Regions from separate parts of the Micromonospora sp. NPDC049799 genome, predicted to be linked through region 1. Evidence: predicted binding sites of a transcription regulator. Region 1 holds the regulator's gene; the other holds the start of a gene.
What was found. Region 1 encodes HrcA, which represses chaperone genes, less so after heat shock. Its sites were predicted from a motif close to GGTTNGCACNCTCNNNNNGAGNGTGCNAACC; they were not measured.
Positions count from the first base shown of each region.

Region 2: the regulator HrcA is predicted to act here: its motif matches at 2,411-2,441, upstream of groES (co-chaperone GroES).

Region 1 is NZ_JBFAMU010000028.1:5,819-17,065, reverse strand. It holds gene AB0I76_RS04665 (sugar ABC transporter permease) at 1-291, shown strand, start outside; gene AB0I76_RS04660 (carbohydrate ABC transporter permease) at 288-1,154, shown strand; gene AB0I76_RS04655 (MOSC domain-containing protein) at 1,201-1,836, shown strand; gene AB0I76_RS04650 (phytanoyl-CoA dioxygenase family protein) at 1,909-2,814, opposite strand; gene AB0I76_RS04645 (hypothetical protein) at 3,037-3,900, opposite strand; gene AB0I76_RS04640 (enoyl-CoA hydratase-related protein) at 4,011-4,820, opposite strand; gene hemW (radical SAM family heme chaperone HemW) at 4,841-6,064, shown strand; gene AB0I76_RS04630 (DUF4870 domain-containing protein) at 6,144-6,833, opposite strand; gene hrcA (heat-inducible transcriptional repressor HrcA) at 7,067-8,089, shown strand; gene dnaJ (molecular chaperone DnaJ) at 8,165-9,310, shown strand; gene AB0I76_RS04615 (16S rRNA (uracil(1498)-N(3))-methyltransferase) at 9,313-10,047, shown strand; gene ppk2 (polyphosphate kinase 2) at 10,109-11,017, opposite strand; gene AB0I76_RS04605 (SDR family oxidoreductase) at 11,079-11,247, opposite strand, start outside.
Region 2 is NZ_JBFAMU010000436.1:135-3,899, reverse strand. It holds partial or broken gene AB0I76_RS23940 (molybdopterin-binding oxidoreductase) at 1-121, opposite strand, end outside; gene groL (chaperonin GroEL) at 252-1,892, opposite strand; gene groES (co-chaperone GroES) at 1,963-2,277, opposite strand; gene AB0I76_RS23925 (helix-turn-helix transcriptional regulator) at 2,606-3,406, shown strand; gene AB0I76_RS23920 (DUF397 domain-containing protein) at 3,397-3,588, shown strand; gene AB0I76_RS23915 (hypothetical protein) at 3,633-3,765, shown strand, end outside.

The DNA of each region.
Region 1 (11,247 bases):
TGGAAGGCCTTCTGGAAGATCACCGTCCCGCTGCTGCGGCCGGTCTTCGGCATCCTGATCGTGCTCTCCACGATCTGGGACTTCAAGGTCTTCACCCAGTACTACGTCCTGGCTGGCGGCACCCAGGACCGGCCCACCTTCATGCTCTCCGTCTACTCGTACGCGGAGGCGTTCTCGCCCCCACCCAAGTACGGCCTGGGCGCGGCGATCGCGGTGATCCTGACCCTGATCCTGCTGGTGGTCACCGGCCTGTACGTCCGCATGGTGCTCAAGCAGGAGGAGGACGCGTGACGCGGGCAGGAGGCGGACGCGGGACGCGACGCGCGGGGCGGATCGCCCTCAACGGCGCCGGGCTGCTGGTGGCGCTCTTCGCGGCCTTCCCGGTCTACTGGATGATCGCCACCTCGCTGAAGCCGAGTGCGGAGATCTTCGCCAGCACGCCGAAGCCGGTGCCGGCCGAGCCGACCCTGGAGCACTACCGGGAGATCCTCACCGGCAACCTCATCCCGGGCGTGACCTTCGCCGACTTCTTCCTCAACAGCGTGCTCGTCGCCGTCGCCACGGTGCTGTTGAGCGGACTGGTCGCGCTGCTGGCGGCGACGGCGGTGGCCCGGTTCCGGTTCCGGCTGCGCACCAGTTTTCTGATCATGCTGCTGGTGGTCCAGATGATCCCGCTGGAGGCGCTGGTCATCCCGCTGTTCCTGATGATCCAGCGGCTCGGGCTCTACAACACCCTGCCCAGCCTGATCCTCACGTACCTCGGCTTCTCCCTGCCGTTCGCGGTGTGGATGCTGCGCGGCTTCGTCGCGGCGGTGCCGAAGGAACTGGAGGAGGCGGCGGCGATCGACGGGGCGACCCGCGCGCAGACCTTCCGGCGGATCCTCTTCCCGCTGGTCGCGCCCGGCCTGGTGGCCACCAGCATCTTCTCGTTCATCACCGCCTGGAACGAGCTGATCTTCGCGTTGACCTTCATCAACGACCAGGACCGCTACACCCTGCCGGTGGCGATGACGTTCTTCTTCGGACGGGACGACACCGCGTGGGGCCCGGTGATGGCCGCCTCGACGATCTTCACGCTCCCGGTGATCGTCTTCTTCCTGCTGGTGCAGCGGCGGATGGTCTCCGGTCTGGTCGCCGGCGCGGTGAAGGGCTGAGGGTTCCGCGATCGATGCCCGACGTCGAGGCACTACGCTCACCGCCATGACGGGCAGGGTGGCATCGGTCAATCTCGGCATCGTGACCGAGGCGGAGTGGGCCGGCGACGCGAGTGGTCGCACCGGCATCGACAAGCGGCCGGTGGACGGTGCGGTGATGGTCGGCGTCGGCGGGCTGGCCGGTGACTTCATCGGCGAACCCGCGCACCACGGCGGCCCGGACCAGGCGGTCTACGCGTACGCCGAGGAGGACGCGGCGTGGTGGGCGGCGGAGATCGGCCGGAGCATCCGCCCGGGTGGGTTCGGCGAGAACCTGACCACGTGGGCGGTCGACGTGACGGGCGCGGTGATCGGTGAGCAGTGGACCGTCGGGTCGACCGTCCTCCAGGTGACGATGCCGCGGACGCCGTGCACCACGTTCGCCGGCTTCTGGGGCATGCCGGACCTGATCAAGCGGTTCACCGCGCGGGCGACGCCCGGGGCCTACCTGCGGGTGCTCGTGGAGGGCGAGGTCGGTGCGGGCGACCCGGTCGAGGTGGTGGACCGGCCGGCGCACGGGGTGACGATCGGCGAGGTGTTCCGGGCGCTCAACCTGGAGCCGGAGCTGCTGCCCCGACTGCTGGAGGCCGAGGACCTGCCGGAGCGGATCCGGGAGAAGGCCCGCCGGAGGGTGCGGGCGTAGCTCCCGCCTGAGGTGTTGAGAAGGGCCCCCTCTACGACGCGAGGCGTTGAGAGGGGGCCCTTCCTTACCCGGTCAGCGGAGCCAGGGGACGTTGCGGTCGAGGAGGTCGCGCTGCTTGAGCTCCTTGCGCAGCGGGATCTCGTCGTCGATGTAGCCGTCCCAGTTGATGCCCCAGTAGTTCGCGGTGTGCGTGCCCTCACCGCAGAGCTGGCGCTGGACCGGCGTGCGGTTGGCCCACCACTCGCCGTCCTTGTCGATGTGCAGCTCGTCCAGCGGGCGGATCCACCGGTAGGTGTAGCCGATAAACAGCATCTTGCGGGTGATCGTCGACAGGTTCGTCGACCGGGAGTGCCACTGGCGGCGGTCGAAGATGAACGCGTCGCCCGGGTTGGCGGTGATCTCCACCGTGCCCTCCGGGTCCGGGTTGTGGACCGAGGTGTCCCTTGGGCGGGGCAGCGAGTTCTTCAGGTGGCTGCCCGGGATCACCTTGGTCGCGCCGCGACCGTTCTCCGACAGGTCCGACAGGACGTACGCGACCTTCAGCGAGAACATCGGCCGGGGCAGGTTCGGGTCCATCGTCTCCGGGTCGGAGTTCTGCCGGTACCCGTCCTGGTGCCAGCCCCAGTACGGCTTCTCCGGCTCCAGCGCCGGCGGGGTGACGTCCAGGTGGTTGTGGTGGGTGTAGATGTTCCAGCCCGCGAGGCCCCACATGTACGGGAACGCGATCGGGTGGGTGAGCAGTTCACCGAAGAGCTCGTCCCGCTCCAGGAAGCCCAGCAGGTGCAGGGTGCCGTCCTTGGTGGTGTTGCCCTTGGCCTTCTCCTCGGCGTAGACGCGGTCCACCGCCGCCTCCAGCGCCGCCCGGTGGTCCTCGGTCAGGACGTTGCGCAGCAGGAGGAACCCCTGCTCGTGGAACTCCTTGCGGTCAATGTCGCTGATCGGCTCGTAACCGGTCCGGTCGCCGTAGTCGAACGCCACGTCGTACCCCTCCCCATGAGGCGTTGAAAAGCATTCCTGGCACAGACCGCCGATCGTAACGTGCCGATTCGCCCGCCGGGGAGCGCCCGCCGTGATAACGACCGGTGACCGGACGCCCGGGAGTGGTACGGCGACTCTCGGTCAGAGTTCTGGCGCGGTATAGCCGATCTGTGGCTGGTTGACCGATTGTGCGGTCACTGCTGGTAGGGAGATCGGGGTCGTTCAGGCGTCGGCGACGACTTCCGCCACCACCTGCGCGGCGGGGGCGGCCGCACCGTCCACCCGGTCCCAGGTGCCCCCGTCGGCGGTCCACTCCAGGCCGCCGAAGCGGACCTTCCGGACGCCGTTGTCCTGGGCGTGCGACACCAGCCAGTGCGCGTACCGCCAACCGCCGCGCTCGTCCGCGGCCGCGATCGTCAGGCTGGTCAGATCGGCCGCGGCGGCGGTCGCCGCGAGACCCCAGTCCAGGGTGAGCCCCCGGGTCAGGGCGGCGGTGGCGACCTGGCCGCGGCGCAGCGGATTGCCGCCGATCGTGCAGGCGACCGCGCCGGTGGCCTCGCCGAGCAGTGCCCGGCTCAGCACCTCCGACTCGTCCGCCCACTTCTGGTACGCCTCGGGGAAGGCGGAGCGCTGCACCTTCTGGGCCGCGTCGGTGACCCGCATCCCCTCCCAGCCGCGCACCTTCTTCAGCGCCGCGTAGAACCGGTTCGCCGCGTACCGGGGGTCGCGGATCTCGGTCGGCGTGCCCCACCCCTGGCTCGGGCGTTGCTGGAAGAGGCCCAGCGAGTCGCGGTCGCCCCCGGCGAGGTTGCGCAGGCCGGACTCCTGGTAGGCGGTGGCGAGCGCCACCACCACCGCCCGCTCGGGCATGCCGCGCTGGATGCCGATGGCCGCGATCGTCGCGGCGTTGGCCATCTGGTCGGCGTCGAGCGCCACCTCGCCGTCGGCCCGCACCGTGCACGTCCGGCTGGTCAGCGGGAGACGGAGCTGCTCACCGAACTGCCGGACGACGATCCAGATGCCGACCATGGCCACCAGGAGAAGGACGACGCCACCCGCCACGGCTGCCCGAGTTCGCACCTGCACCCCCACTTCGACAGTCCGACAAGCGTACGTCCCCGTTCGGCTGATCCGGGTCGTCCGACCGGTTCCCTCCGTTACCCCCCGGGTGTGGCGGCGGCGCAGTGCCGCCCCGATCAGTCGGCACGCTCTCCCGGGTCACCGTCCAGAGCGGCCACCCATCGAGCGGGTCGTTTCGCCCGGAAGGCGAGCACGCCCTCCATTCCCTCCTCGGACAGGAAGAATCCGGTGGAGATGGCCGACAGGTCGGCGATCTCGGCTCGCAGGTCGGTCGCGGGCCGCCGGCGCAGGAGCTCCTTCGCCCCGGCGAGCGCACCCGGCGCGCCCCGGACCAGCGAGTCGCAGAACCGCGCCACCGCCGCGTCCAGCTCGGCCGCCGGCACGGCGGCGGTGACCAGCCCGACCTCGGCGGCCCGCCGGCCGTCGAAGGTGTCCCCGGTGAGGTACAGCTCGGCGGCGGCACGCGGGTGCAGCCGGGGCAGCACGGTCGCCGAGATCACCGCCGGGATCACGCCGATCCGTACCTCGGTGAAGGCGAACGTCGCCTCCTGGGAGCACACCGCCAGGTCGGCCGCCGCGATCAGGCCGAGGCCGCCGGCGCGCGCCGGCCCGGCGACCCGGGCCACCACCGGCTTCGGGCACTCCCAGACCGCCGCGAGCACGTCACCCAGCATCCCGGCCGGCACCGACCCGCTGGCGTACGCGGCGGCGGTCTCCTTCAGGTCCGCCCCGGAGCAGAAGACCGGGCCGGTGTGGTCCAGCACGATCACCCGTACGGAGTCGTCGGCGACCGCCGCGGCGATGCCGTCCAGCAGCGACGTCATGAGCGGGGTCGAGAGCGCGTTGCGGTTGTGCGGGCTGTCCAGGGTGAGGGTGGTCACCCCGCGGGCCGTGGAGACCCGCACGAGCGCGTCGGGAGAGGTCATGTGAGGGCACACTAGTGGCCATGCCCGGCGTCCTTCCAGATGGCGAACCCGTCCCCGTCGACGGGTCGCTCCCCGCGACTGCCACCCGCGCGGTCGGCGCGCGGGGCTTCGGGGTGTACGTGCACGTGCCGTTCTGCGCCAGCCGCTGCGGCTACTGCGACTTCAACACGTACACCGCCGCCGAGCTGGGCGGCGGGGCGAGCCGGGACGGCTACGCCGACACCGTGCTCGCCGAGCTGGCGCTGGCCCGCCGGGCGCTGGGCGAGGGGCCGCCCCCACGGGTGGACACCGTCTTCGTCGGCGGTGGCACGCCGACCCTGCTGCCCGCCGACGACCTCGCCCGGATCCTCGACGCCGTCGACCGCACCTGGGGGCTCGCCGCCGACGCCGAGGTCACCACCGAGGCGAATCCCGAGTCGGTCACGCCGGAGTCGCTGAAGACGCTGCGGGCCGCCGGCTACACCCGGATCTCGCTGGGCATGCAGTCCGCCGCGCCCGGTGTGCTCGCGATCCTGGACCGGAAGCACAGCGCCGGCCGGGCCGTGGCAGCCGCCGCGGAGGCGCGCGACGCCGGCTTCGACCACGTCAACCTCGACCTGATCTACGGGACGCCGGGGGAGGATGCGGAGGACTTCGCCGCCTCCCTCGACCAGGTGGTGGCCGCCGGCGTCGACCACGTCAGCGCGTACGCCCTGATCGTCGAGGACGGCACCCGGCTCGCCGCCCGGATGCGCCGCGGCGAGCTGCCGTACCCGGACGACGACGTCGCCGCGGACCGGTACCTGGCCGCGGAGGCCGCCCTCGGCGCGGCCGGCTTCTCCTGGTACGAGGTCTCCAACTGGGCGCGCTCCGACGCGGCCCGGTGCCGGCACAACCTGCTCTACTGGTCCGGGGCGGACTGGTGGGGCCTCGGCCCCGGGGCGCACAGCCACGTCGGCGGCGTGCGCTGGTGGAACGTCAAACACCCCACGACGTACGCGCAACGCCTGGCCGCCGGGGAGTCGCCCGGTCTGGCGCGGGAGGTGCTCGGGCCGGACGAGGCGCACATGGAGGACGTGATGCTGCGCCTGCGGCTCGCCTCCGGGCTGCCGCTGGACGCCCTCGACGAGGCCGGCCGGGTCGGCGCGGGGAAGGCCCTCGCCGACGGGCTGCTCGACCCCGACCGGTACGCGGCCGGCCGGGCCGTGCTCACCCTGCGCGGGCGACTGCTGGCCGACGCGGTCGTCCGGGACCTGCTGCCCTGAGGCCCGGTCTCCCACCTCGCCCCTGTTCCGTGCGGGAGACCGGACCTCGGTGCCGGCCGGGGGAGCGGCCGGCACCGAGTCAGCGCTTCACGAAGGAGTAGGTCATCGGGTAGCGGTACATCACACCCTCGTTGGCCTTGACGCCGCCGATGATCCCGAAGATCACCGGGACGATCCAGACGAGCATCGGGACGAAGAAGAGCAGGCCGCAGGTGATCAGGGTGAGCACCCAGCTCAGCACACCGACGACCGCCCAGGTGAGCTGGAAGTTCAACGCGGCGACCGCGTGTGCCCGCACCGTCGGAGACTGCTGACCGCGGGTCATCATCGCGATGAGCGGCGCGACCCAGCCGAACAGGCCGCCGCCGATGATCACGCCGAGCGGGCCGCCGAAGTGCGCCACCAGCGCCCAGGTCTTGTCCTCGGCGTTGGGGTAGCCGCCCGCCGGCGGGCCGTACGCGCCGCCGGCCGGGTAGCCGCCGCCGTGGGGCGGATAACCACCGGGCGGGGGATGACCGCCGGGGGGCGGGTAGCCACCGGGCGGCGGATAGCCACCGGCGGGGGGATAGCCGCCGGGCGGTGGGTAGCCGCCCGACGTCGGGGCGTCACCGGGGGGTGGCGGATAGCCACCGGGCGGGGGATAGCCGCCCGCGCCCGGTGCCCCGGACAGTGGTGCGGTGGGTTCGTCCGGGGCGGGCGGGCCGGGGAAGCCCGACGGAACGGTCGGGTCCGGGTCTCCCGCGCCGGGAGGGCGAGGTGGTTCAGTCATGGACGTCACGGTAGGGGCAGTCGGCAAGGGCGCACCAGAGCGACACCGCCCGGGATGTCCGGATGGACGGCCCTGGCGCCGCAGGCGGGCGGGTGCGCGCAGCACCCTCCGTCATTGATCATCGCGATGCCGGCCCTGCCGACGTAGACTGGCACTCGCTACAGTCGAGTGCCAGGCCGCTGCCCGGGCCCGTTCCGCGCGCCCGGCCCGACGTGCGACAGGAGGTGGGGAGGATGGGTCTCGACGACCGCAAACTCGCCGTGCTGCGCGCGATCGTCGAGGACTACGTCGCCACGCAGGAGCCCGTCGGCAGCAAGGCGCTGGTCGAGCGGCACCAGCTCGGCGTCTCGCCGGCGACGGTACGCAACGACATGGCGGTGCTGGAGGAGGAGGGCTACATCCGGCAGCCGCACACCAGCGCGGGCCGGGTGCCCACCGACCGTGGCTACCGCCTCTTCGTGGACCGACTGTCCCGGGTCAAGCCGCTGAGCCCGGCCGAGCGCCGGGCGATCGAGCGGTTCCTGGTCGGCGCCGTCGACCTGGACGACGTGGTGCACCGCACGGTGCGGCTGCTGGCGCAGCTGACCCGACAGGTCGCCGTCGTGCAGTACCCGTCGCTCGCCCGTTCCTCGGTGCGGCACCTGGAGCTGGTGCCGATCTCCACCACGCGCCTGATGCTCGTCATGATCGCCGACACCGGTCGGGTGGAGCAGCGGCTGGTCGAGCTGCCCGCGCCGGTCCCGGCCGACGACGTCACCGACCTGCGCCGACTGGTCAACGAGAAGCTGGTCGGCAGCCGGCTGTCGGAGACCCCACCCCTGGTCCAGGCCCTGGTCGACGAGTCGGCACCGCACCTGCGCGGGGCCATGACCACGCTGTCCACCGTGCTGCTCGAGACGCTGGTCGAGCGGCACGAGGAGCGGATCGCCCTGGCCGGCACGGCCAACCTGACCCGTGGTGGCCTGCTCGACTTCCAGGGTTCCCTGCGTCCCATCCTGGAGGCGCTGGAGGAGGAGGTCGTGCTCCTCAAGCTGATCGGCGAGACCCAGCCCAGCACCACCCGGGTGCTGATCGGCGACGAGAACGAGGTCGACAACCTCCGCGCCGCCTCGGTGGTCAGCACCGGGTACGGCCCCGGCGCGACCATCGTCGGTGGGCTCGGCGTGTTGGGGCCCACCCGGATGGACTACCCCGGCACGATCGCCACGGTACGTGCCGTGGCACGCTACGTGGGCGATCTGCTGGCCCAGAACTGACCAGTCAGGGTCGTCGGTGTCACTGGAGGCCGACGACCGGCGCAACGCGAGACGAACATGAGGACACGGAACGCAGTGGCCAGGGACTACTACGGCATCCTCGGTGTGAGCCGGGAAGCCTCCGACGACGAGATCAAGCGCGCCTACCGCAAGCTGGCGCGGCAGTTCCACCCGGACGTGAATCCGGACCCGGAGGCCCAGGAGAAGTTCAAGGACATCAACGCCGCGTACGAGGTCCTCTCGGACGACCGGAAACGGCAGATCGTCGACCTGGGCGGTGACCCGCTCGCCCCCGGTGGCGGGGGCGCCGGCGGTCCGGGTGGCCCCGGCGGGGCGGGGCCGTTCGTCGGCTTCCAGGACATCATGGACGCGTTCTTCGGCGGCGCCGCCGGTGGCGCGCGGGGGCCGCGTCCGCGTACCCGACCGGGTGCCGACGCGATCCTGCGCCTCGAACTTGATCTCCAGGAGACCGCGTTCGGCGTCGAGGCGCCGATCACCGTCGACACCGCCGTGCTCTGCACCACCTGCTCCGGTGCCGGCACCGCCGCCGGCACGCACCTGGCCACCTGTGAGGCGTGCGGCGGCCGCGGCGAGGTGCAGTCGGTGCAGCGCACCTTCCTCGGCCAGGTGGTCTCCGCCCGGCCGTGCACCGTCTGCCAGGGCTACGGCACCACCATCCCGCACCCCTGCCCGACCTGTGCCGGCGACGGCCGGGTGCGCACCCGCCGCTCGCTGACCGTCAAGATCCCCGCCGGGGTCGAGGACGGCATGCGGATCCGGCTGGCCCAGCAGGGCGAGGTCGGCCCGGGTGGCGGCACCGCCGGCGACCTGTACGTGGAGATCCACGAACGACCCCACGACGTCTTCTCCCGCAAGGGCGACGACCTGCACTGCCGGGTCACCGTGCCGATGACCGCCGCGGCCCTGGGGACCAGGCTGACCATCAAGACGCTGGACAGCGAGGAGCCGCTCGACGTCAAGGCCGGCACCCAACCGGGCAGCACGCTGCGACTGCGTGCCCGGGGCGTACCCCACCTGCGCGGCACCGGCCGGGGTGACCTCTACGTCCACCTCGACGTGCGGACCCCGACCAAGCTCGACGCCGACCAGGAGCGGATGCTGCGCGACTTCGCCAAGACCCGGGGCGAGGAGGTCGCCGAGCTGACCAAGCAGGGCGGCTTCTTCTCCCGGATGCGCGACGCCTTCAACGGCCACGCCTGACCATGTCCGCGCCGCTGTTCCTCGTCGAGGCGCTGCCCGCCGCCGACCAACTGGTCCTGGACGGCCCCGAGGGGCACCACGCCGCCACCGTGCAGCGGCTGCGCGTCGGCGAGGAGCTGCTCCTGGCCGACGGGCGGGGCGGCACGGCCGCCGCCGTGGTCACCGCCGTCGGCCGGGGCACCCTGGACCTCGACGTGGTCTCCCGGGGGTACGTGGACGCGCCCGTCCCGCGCCTCGTGGTGGTGCAGGGCATCGCCAAGGGCGACCGCGGCGAACTGGCCGTGCAGGCGATGACCGAGGTGGGGGTGGACGAGATCGCGCCCTGGGCCGCTGCCCGCTCGGTGACCCAGTGGCGGGGCGACCGGGGCGTACGGGCGCGGGAGAAGTGGGCGTCGACCGCCCGCGAGGCCGCGAAGCAGGCCCGCCGGGCGTGGCTGCCGGTGGTGGCCGGCGCTCCCGACGAGTCGACGACGCAGGTGACCCGCCGGATCGCCGGTGCCGCCGCCGCGTACGTGCTGCACGAGGAGGCCGACGAGCGGCTGGCCACCGTGCCGTTGCCCGACGCCGGCGAGATCGTGCTGGTGGTCGGCCCGGAGGGCGGCATCGACCGCGCCGAGCTGGACGCCTTCGCCGAGGCCGGCGCCCGGCCGGTGCGACTGGGGCCGTCGGTGCTGCGTACCTCCACCGCCGGGGTCGCGGCTTTGTCGGTGCTCTCCGCCCGCCTCGACCGCTGGTGACGGTGTAAGGAAGGGCCCCCTGTAACGCCTGGGGTAGAGAAAGGGCCCTTCTTGACGCGCCTCACGGGCGGGGGAAGACCTGCACCGGCTGGTCGTCGGGGCGCAGGTCGAGCCCGGCGGGGCCGACGATGAGCGGGTCCGGCACGCCCACCACCTCGCGGTCCTTCTCGGCGTAGTCGAAGCGGTTCAGCACGTGCCGCATCGCCTCCAGCCGGGCGCGCTTCTTGTCGTTGCTCTTCACCACGGTCCACGGCGCGTCCGCCGTGTCGGTCCAGAAGAACATCGCCTCCTTGGCCTCGGTGTACTCGTCCCACTTGTCCAGCGACGCGATGTCCATCGGGGAGAGCTTCCACTGGCGTACCGGGTCGACCTGCCGCACCGCGAAGCGGGTGCGCTGCTCGTTCTGCGACACCGAGAACCAGAACTTGACCAACCGTATGCCGGAGCGCACCAGCATCCGCTCCAGCTCCGGGACCTGCCGCAGGAACTCCAGGTACTCCTTGCGGGTGCAGAAGCCCATCACCCGCTCCACCCCGGCCCGGTTGTACCAGGACCGGTCGAAGAGCACGATCTCGCCGGCCGCCGGCAGGTGCGCCAGCCAGCGCTGGAAGTACCACTGGGTGGCCTCCCGCTCGTTCGGCTTGACCAGGGCCACCACCTTGGCGTCGCGCGGGTTCAGGTGTTCCATGAACCGCTTGATGGTGCCGCCCTTGCCCGCGGCGTCGCGCCCCTCGAAGAGGATCACCAGCCGCTCACCGGACTCGCGAACCCACTCCTGGAGCTTGAGCAGCTCGATCTGGAGCAGCCGCTTCTGCTGGTCGTACTCGTCGCGGTCCATGCGCTTGTCGTACGGGTAGTCCTCGCGCCAGGTGTCCACCGGGCTGCCGTCCGGGTTGAGCAGGACGGGGTCGTCGTCGTGGCCGTCGAGCACGCGGTAGTCGGCGGCGAGGTCCAGCACGGTGTCGGCCATGCCGGAGACCCTTACCCCGTCCCGGTGCCGATCCGACGCCGGGACGGCTGTCAGTTTGCTGTCAGCTGCGCAGGTAGGAGGCACCGTTGAGGTCGACGATCGTGCCCGACGCCCACTGCGCCTCCGGCGCGGCCAGCCAGTGCACGGCGGCGGCGATCTCCTCCGGCCGCGCCACCCGGTTGAAGGGGCTCTGCGCCCGGATGGCGTCGCCGCGCTCCCCGCTCAGGTGC
Region 2 (3,765 bases), on a different contig from region 1:
CGGCGACCAGGGGCGCCGAGCGGGGGCCGGTCAGCACCGCCACGATCTCGGCTGAGCCGATCGCCACGGCGGCGGCGGTGAGCCCGGCCAGGGCGGCGTACCGGGGGGTCGTGGTGCTCATCGGACCAGTCTTTCCGATCACGGGAGCGGCGACCAGTCGCGTCAGCGTTCCGTAAGCACCGGGGCCCGGACGGCGTCGGGGCGCGCCGCCGAGTACCGGCGACGCGCCCCGACGAGGCGTACGGCGAGGGTCAGAAGCCCGGGCCGTGCTGGTGGCCGTGACCGTGACCGTGACCACCGGCGGCGGCCGGCTCGGCCTTCTCCGGCTTCTCCACCACGAGGCTCTCGGTGGTGAGCAGCAGCCCGGCGATCGACGCGGCGTTGGAGACCGCGTTACGGGTCACCTTCACCGGGTCGAGGATGCCGGCCTTGGCCAGGTCGACGTACTCGCCGGTGGCGGCGTTGAGGCCGTGGCCCCAGTCCTTGCCGGCGACCTTCTCCACCACCACGTAGCCGTCGTGGCCGGCGTTCTGGGCGATCCAGCGCAGCGGCTCGACCAGTGCCTTGCGCACGATCGAGACACCCACCTTCTCGTCACCGGTGAAGCCGAGGTCGTCGTCGAGCACCGACCGGATCTGGACCAGGGCGGCGCCGCCGCCGGGGACCGTGCCCTCCTCGACCGCGGCCTTGGTCGCCGCGATGGCGTCCTCGATGCGGTGCTTGCGCTCCTTCATCTCGACCTCGGTCGCCGCGCCCACCTTGATGACGGCGATGCCGCCGGAGAGCTTGGCGAGCCGCTCGGAGAGCTTCTCCCGGTCCCACTCGGAGTCCGAGGCCTCGATCTCCTTGCGGATCTGGGACACCCGGTCGGCGACCTCGGCGGACTTGCCGCCGCCGTCGACGACGGTGGTGTTCTCCTTGTCGACCACGACACGCCGGGCGGTGCCGAGCACCTCCAGGCCGACCTGGTCGAGCTTGTAGCCCAGCTCCGGGGCGACCAGCTCGGCACCGGTCAGGACCGCCATGTCCTGCAGCATCGCCTTGCGGCGGTCGCCGAACCCGGGGGCCTTGACCGCGCAGACCTTGATGGTCTTACGGATGGAGTTGACCACCAGGGTGGAGAGCGCCTGGCCCTCCACGTCCTCGGCGATGATCAGCAGCGGCTTGCTGTTCTGGAGGACCTTCTCCAGCAGCGGCAGCAGCTCCTCGATCGCCGAGATCTTCTGGGTGGTGATCAGGATGTACGGGTCCTCGAGGACCGCCTCCTGCCCCTCCACGTCGGTGACGAAGTTCGGCGAGATGAAGCCCTTGTCGAACTGGAGACCCTCGGTGACCTCCAGCTCGGTGGTCAGCGTGGAGCCCTCCTCGACGGTGATGACACCGTCGCGGCCGACCTTCTCCATCGCCTCGGCGATCAGCTCACCGATCGTGGCGTCCTGCGCGGAGATCGTCGCGACCTGCGCGACCGACTCCTTGTCGGAGACCTCGACGGCCTTGGCGAGCAGCGCCTCGGAGACCTTGGCGGCGGCCGCGTCGACACCCCGCTTCAGGCCGGCCGGGTTGGCGCCGGCGGTCACGTTGCGCAGGCCCTCGCGGACCATGGCCTGGGCCAGCACGGTGGCGGTGGTGGTCCCGTCGCCGGCGATGTCGTTGGTCTTGGTCGCCACCTCCTTGACCAGCTGCGCGCCAAGGTTCTCGTACGGGTTGGTGAGCTCGATCTCCTTGGCGATGGTCACGCCGTCGTTGGTGATCGTGGGCACACCGAATTTCTTGTCCAGGACGACGTTGCGCCCGCGCGGGCCGAGGGTGACCTTGACCGTGTCCGCGAGGGCGTTGACACCGTGCTCCAGCAGGTGCCGGGCGTCGTCCGAGAAGCTCAGGATCTTCGCCATGAATGTCCCTTCGAAGCGACGTTGCCCCGGCCCGGCGAGCCGGACCGGGGCAACGACACTGATCGGTTGCTTACTTCTCGATGACCGCGAGGACGTCGCGGGCGGAGAGCACCAGGTACTCCTCGCCGGCGTACTTGACCTCGGTGCCGCCGTACTTCGAGTAGAGAACGGTGTCGCCGACCTTCACGTCGAGCGGCACGCGGTTGCCGTTGTCGTCGATCCGGCCCGGGCCGACAGCGAGGACGGTGCCCTCCTGCGGCTTCTCCTTGGCGGTGTCGGGGATCACGATGCCCGACGCCGTGGTGGTCTCAGCCTCGTTCGCCTGGACCACGATCCGGTCCTCGAGCGGCTTGATCGCAACCTTGGTCGCGGTAGTCACGGGCATACCCTCCTGGGGTACTGGTTTCGTTACCGGTCGACCGGAGCCGACCAGCGTCAATCTGCCACATGCCACCGGGCGGGGCCGTCGTCGCGGGTGCCGGTCCGCCTGGCGTTCAACGACCGGACACAGGCCCGGAAGTTGGCACCCTCAGGGTGAGAGTGCTAATCGCAGGTTATTCCTCGGCTAGCACTCCGTCAAGGAGAGTGCCAACGGTCGCCGCTCCGTGTCGCCACTCCTCCGCCACTCTTCACCGCGACACGCCGGCACTCGCTTCCGCGTCCGTGATCGCGCGCCTACGTTCCGACACCAGTCGGCACACGGAGGACGGCGGATGAGCGACGTACCAACCCTGGGGTTCCTGCGCGACCAGTTGCGCCGGGCCCGGCAGGCACGCGGCCTCAGCCAGGAGGAGCTGGGCAGGCTGATCAACTACTCGTCTTCGGCGGTCAGCGCCGTCGAGGTCGGACACAAGCCGCTGGGCCCGGACTACCTGGCCCGGGTCGACACGGTGCTGGAGACCGGCGGTCTCTTCGTCAGCCTGCTGGAGCTGATCCGGCTGCACGCCGCGCCGGACTGGTTCCGCCCGTGGGAGGAGGTCGAGCGGGAGGCCAGCGCCCTACGCTGGTGCGATCCGACGGTGATTCCCGGCCTGCTCCAGACCGAGGCGTACGCGCGGGCGATGCTCCGGGCCGGCCCGCTGCTGACCGACGACGAGATCGACGAGCGGGTGCTGGCCCGGATGGCCCGGCAGGCGGTGCTGACCCGCGACCGGCCGCCGCAGCTCGTCGCCGTGGTGGACGAGCAGGCGCTGCGCCGGCTGGTCGGCGACCGGGCGACCATGCGGGAGCAACTGGATCACCTGCGGACCATCGGTGCCGAGCCACACGTGCAGGTGCGCATCATCCCGGCCGAGGCGCCGTGGCACATCGGGCTCAACGGCCCCTTCGTCCTGGCCCGGCTCGCCGACGGGACCGAGGTGGCACACCTGGACGACCAACTCCGGGGCCACACCGTGGACAGCCCGAACGACCTTGCCAGCCTGGGACGGCGTTGGGAGACTGTGGCCGGTGAGGCGTTGCCGCGCCGGCAGTCCGCCCGCCTGATCGAGGAAGTGGCGAAGACATGGACCTGACCCACGCCACCTGGCGCAAGTCCACCCGCAGCAACAGCAACGGCGGCGCCTGCGTCGAGGTCGCCGACAACCTGCCCGACGTGGTCGCCGTCCGGGACAGCAAGGACCCGACCGGGCCGGTGCTGACGTTCACTCCGGCCACCTGGCGGGGCTTCGTGGCCGCCGTTCCCACCTCGCACTGACACCGCCGTCCCGGCACCCCGACCGGGGCCGGAACAATGGGCGGGTGAACCTGGAACAGCTGGCGGAACTGCGTACGCCGGAGGGGTCGGCCGCACTGGACGCGGCCACGCGCCTGGCCGGCGGTGATCCGCTGTCGGCGGCGGCCGCGCTGCGGTCCGGCGGCCTGCCGCCCGGAC